2 regions of the Pantoea sp. F_5 genome follow, and region 1 is predicted to be linked to the other one. Evidence: predicted binding sites of a transcription regulator. Region 1 holds the regulator's gene; the other holds the start of a gene.
What was found. The regulator ArgR, encoded in region 1, controls arginine synthesis, uptake and breakdown. The targets are predictions, from matches to a motif close to ANTGAATAAAAATACANT.

Region 1 (2,408 bases):
TCTGATTCATGGGCTGCAAACCCTGCACCTGTTCATTCGATACCAGGCTGGCGGCGCTGGCTCCCACTGAGAACAGGGACGCCAGGCTAAGAGCAGCAATCGCTAATTTCATTTTCATGGTCAACTCTCCTGAAGATTTTGCTTCAGCTCTCCGGAGCGCAAAATGGCGCGTCAGACAGAAAGCCGCTGGCATTATCGGGTTTAGTTATACAGCGCGGCGGTAGCGTGATAATTGCCGTTGTTGTAAGCCTCGATCACGCGATAGGCTTTTGCGCCCTGCTGATCAGCTTTGTCACTGAGCTTCTGTTTGATATCCATCGGTGAACCCGCGACGCCACTGACACTGATGGTGCCGACAGCCTGCAGATCCTGTGCCTGTACGGCATCAATAGATTCTGCTGCTACTGCACCAAATGAGAGTGCAGAGAGAATGCTCAGGGTGGCGATGGTAGTTTTTACGTTCATAGATATTTCCTCGTCGTCTATTTTTATCTTTCTAGTTAGTGTGATTTACATCACGAAAAGAAGTATAGAACTAATAACGAGAGAAATTAATATTCGGCTAATAATGTTTTTTTGTGATTCTTTATCCTTATGCCTACTTTTAATAACTTAACGTTATAAAAAGAGCATAAAAAATAGCCTTTTCGATGATTTTAATCACAAAAACAGTGAGATAGATCACTTTAACGTTTAGTGCGAAACTATGAGGTGTATTGGACTGGAGTTTGATCTGGATCCGGGCAATGGTGTCGGATCAGTGATGTAAAGCAGTGTAAAATAGCGCAGAAGGTTAAGCAGACTAAGCGATCTGACCAGGAGCAAGGTGTATTAAATCAGGCTTATTAGTATTAAACAGCGGGGCAGAGTGACACAAACTGTGGGCAGAGAGAACAAACTGACGACCTGGGGCGGGATAGCAGGCCGTCAGTCAGCGATCAGAGCTCCTGTTCAAACAGGTTGAGGATCGCGCTGTGCAGCTGCTTAACCGTAAAGTCGCGCGCACGGGTAATAAAGATTGTGTCATCGCCAGCGATCGTGCCAAGAATCCCATGCGCTTTGCCCAGCGAATCCAGCATACGTGCAATCAGCTGTGCTGCGCCCGGACTGGTATGAATTACCACCAGCGCATCGTTGTAGTCGATATCCAGTACCAGGTTTTTTAACGGGCTGGTGGTGGTCGGCACGCCCAGTTCAGCGGGCAGGCAATAGACCATTTCCATCCTGGCATTACGGGTGCGCACTGCGCCAAACTTGGTCAGCATCCGCGAGACTTTGGACTGGTTGATATTTTCAAAGCCCTCATCCTGAAGCGCCTGAACAATTTCGCCCTGGGAACTGAATTTTTCTTCTTTTAATAAGGCTTTGAAAGCCTTGATCAGATCGTCTTGTTTCGATGGGTTTCGCATAGGTTACCAATAAATAAAGAGAATAACCGCGAATCCGCCCGCGGCAGAGTGGTGATTATGCATTTAAATGCATTTTTATGCAATCGGTCGATTGATGAGCAGTGTTCGGGCGGCTAGCGGGCGGCGATAATAGCAAATAAATCCGCTCAGACCAAAACCCCCATCACAACCCCGAAAGGCGAAGGTTGCAAAGTTGTTATATTATTGGTGGTGTAGTAACAGAAGTAGTAACAGAAAACGCACATAGCCGTTCTCTGTCTGACGACGGCAAAGTTGTCGGTCATTCAGGCGCAATGATAAGTAACTTTTGAATCCGGCGAGCAAGCGTGAAAACACGTAGAATTAACAGCGGATATTTATCATCGCCTGAGCAGTTGATTAAGGTCTGACACAGATAGAATTTCGGCCCATCTCTGCCCCACCTTAATAAGGAGTTAAGAATGAAAGTTGCCGTTCTCGGTGCCGCTGGCGGCATAGGCCAGGCGCTCGCACTTCTGCTCAAAACCCAGCTTCCCGCAGGTTCAGAACTCTCACTGTATGACATTGCGCCGGTTACGCCTGGCGTTGCCGTTGATCTCAGCCATATTCCTACTGCTGTATCTATTGAAGGTTTTAGTGGAGAAGACGCCACGCCTGCCTTACAGGGTGCCGATGTGGTACTGATTTCTGCTGGCGTCGCACGTAAACCCGGTATGGATCGCGCTGACCTGTTTAATGTGAACGCAGGCATTGTCCGTAACCTGATTGAACAGGTTGCCACAACGGCCCCAAAAGCGCTGATTGGCGTTATTACCAATCCGGTCAATACCACAGTGGCCATCGCGGCAGAAGTGCTGAAAAAGCACGGTGTCTACGACAAAAATCGTCTGTTTGGCGTGACCACGCTGGACATTATTCGTGCTAATACCTTTGTGGCCGCGCTGAAAGGAAAGCAGCCTGATCAGGTGGAAGTCCCGGTGATTGGCGGCCACTCTGGCGTAACCATTCTGCCGCTGCTGT
Region 2 (2,408 bases), on a different contig from region 1:
AATACCAATCGAGCTGACTACCGGCATGTAACCGGCCGCCAGCAGGGTGTTCAGCAAGGCCGGATCACCCGGCGTTGCGTGGCCAACATGGCCGAGTTCTTCATCAAATGAGGCGACATTGACGATACCTGCATCGCCCAGGCAAAGACCCACTGCGTTGATACCCGATTTTTTTGCCCAGGCCAGCAGCGTTTTGTTGGCAGTTCCCGCCAGCGCACCGGTAATGATGTCGATCTGATCGGCCGGGGTGACGCGCAGGCCATTTTTCTTCATCACCGGCAGCGCCAGCTTTTTCATCAGCTCATCCACCAGGCAGCCGCCGCCGTGGACGATGATCAGCGGACGTTGATGAGCGCTACGATAGTTAAGCAGTGCTTCAAACAAGCGCGCCAGCGCTTCCTCGCTGTCTAACAGCACACCGCCCAGCTTAATAATCAATGGATTGGTCATGGTTTAGTTATCCGTTAAATCAGTGACTGCGTTTCAGGGAAGCCGAACCGGATGTTCAGGCACTGTACTGCCTGCGATGCCGCCCCTTTCAGCAGATTATCTTCGGCTGCTACAACAATCAGATGCTCGTCCTGCACTTCAAAACCGATATCGCAGTAAGGCAGACCGACAACGGCTTTCAGCGCCGGTACACCCTTATCGTAGAGGCGCACCAGCGGCTTGTCGTCATAGGCACGATGGAAGACAGCAGCGATATCTTCGCGGCTGACACCCGCTTTCAGACGGCAGGTGATGGTCGCCAGGATACCGCGCGGGAAGCTCCCCAGATGCGGTGTGAAGATCACTGGCGTACCGAGGTGCGCGACAATTTCCGGGTGGTGACGATGATTGAACAGTCCGTAAGGCTGCAGGCTCACTTCGCAGAAGCTGGTGCCGACATTGGCTTTACGTCCGGCACCGCTCACGCCGCTGGTGGCGTTGATAACCGGCCACTGCGCATCGTTTAACAGTCCCGCATCCACCAGAGGTTTCAGTGCCAGCTGAGCAGCGGTCGGGTAGCAACCCGGCACGGCCACCAGCTGCGCCTGCTGAATTTTCTCATGCTGATATTCCGCCAGGCCGTAAACGGCTTTATCGAGCCAGTCGCCATGCTGATGAGTGAAACCGTAGAAACGGGTGTAAAAATCAGCGTCGTTAACGCGGAACGCACCCGACAGGTCGAATACCACACAGCCAGCCTTGAGGAATTCCGGGGCCAGGTCGTGGCTGACTTCGTGGGCCGTCGCCAGGAACACGACATCCACTTTGTCTGCCCACTCCGCCGCGCTGCTCAGCGGCTGCAGCGGTAAATCCACCACGCCTTTCAGCTGCGGATGGAGATCGGACAGGCGCTTGCCGGCATCAGGGCTTTGCGCCGAAAGCGCCAAAGCGGTTATGTTGATATGTGGATGGCGATTCAGGAAGGTGGCAAGCTCAACACCAGCATAACCACTGGCACCAACGATCAGCGTATTCAACATCAGGCTGTAACCCTTTTTACAGTCGCACGTTCCGGGTCGCGGCCTTGCCCCGTTACCCACCCTGTCATCTGCAGTGATTTATGGTTCCCTTGCAGAGGACGTTAATGTATTTTTATTCACTATTACTGCATGAATATGGATACATCCTAACCCAAGGACCGCCAACAGTGAAGACAAAATTACCGCCTTTTATTGAACTGTACAGCCAGTTAATCGCTACACCATCGATCAGTGCAACCGATGCCGCACTGGATCAGAGTAATGAAACTTTAATCAATTTGCTGGCCGGCTGGTTTCGCGACCTTGGCTTCAGCGTTGAAGTGCAGCCGGTGCCCGGCACCCGCAATAAATTTAACATGCTGGCGCGAACCGGCAGCGGAGCGGGCGGCCTGCTGTTAGCGGGTCATACGGATACCGTTCCCTTTGACGATGGCCGCTGGACGCGCGATCCCTTTACCCTGACCGAGCACGACAACAAGCTCTATGGTCTGGGCACGGCAGACATGAAAGGGTTCTTTGCCTTTATTCTCGATACGCTGCGCGATGTGGATGTCAGCACGCTGAGCAAGCCGCTCTATATCCTCGCCACGGCCGATGAAGAGACCACCATGGCGGGTGCTAAATATTTCTCGGAATCGACGCAACTGCGTCCCGACTGCGCCATCATCGGTGAACCGACCTCGCTGAAACCGGTGCGCGCGCACAAAGGCCATCTGTCGAATGTAATTCGTATTGAAGGGAAATCGGGCCATTCCAGCGATCCGGCGCGTGGCGTTAATGCTATTGAGCTGATGCATGAGTCGATCACCCATCTGATGCAACTGCGCAACACGCTGCAGGAGCGTTATCATCATGACGGCTTTGCCATCCCCTGGCCCACCATGAATTTCGGTCATATTCATGGCGGCGACGCTGCAAACCGTATCTGCGCCTGTTGTG

Region 2: the regulator ArgR is predicted to act here: its motif matches at 1,573-1,590, upstream of argC (N-acetyl-gamma-glutamyl-phosphate reductase).

What each region holds. Positions count from the first base shown of each region.
Region 1 covers NZ_VWUO01000027.1:33,236-35,643, forward strand. Annotated here, with positions in the region: gene F3I44_RS22325 (YdgH/BhsA/McbA-like domain containing protein) at 1-118, opposite strand, end outside; gene yhcN (peroxide/acid stress response protein YhcN) at 202-465, opposite strand; gene argR (transcriptional regulator ArgR) at 939-1,409, opposite strand; gene mdh (malate dehydrogenase) at 1,850-2,408, shown strand, end outside.
Region 2 covers NZ_VWUO01000017.1:12,136-14,543, forward strand. Annotated here, with positions in the region: gene argB (acetylglutamate kinase) at 1-450, opposite strand, end outside; gene argC (N-acetyl-gamma-glutamyl-phosphate reductase) at 465-1,469, opposite strand; gene argE (acetylornithine deacetylase) at 1,637-2,408, shown strand, end outside.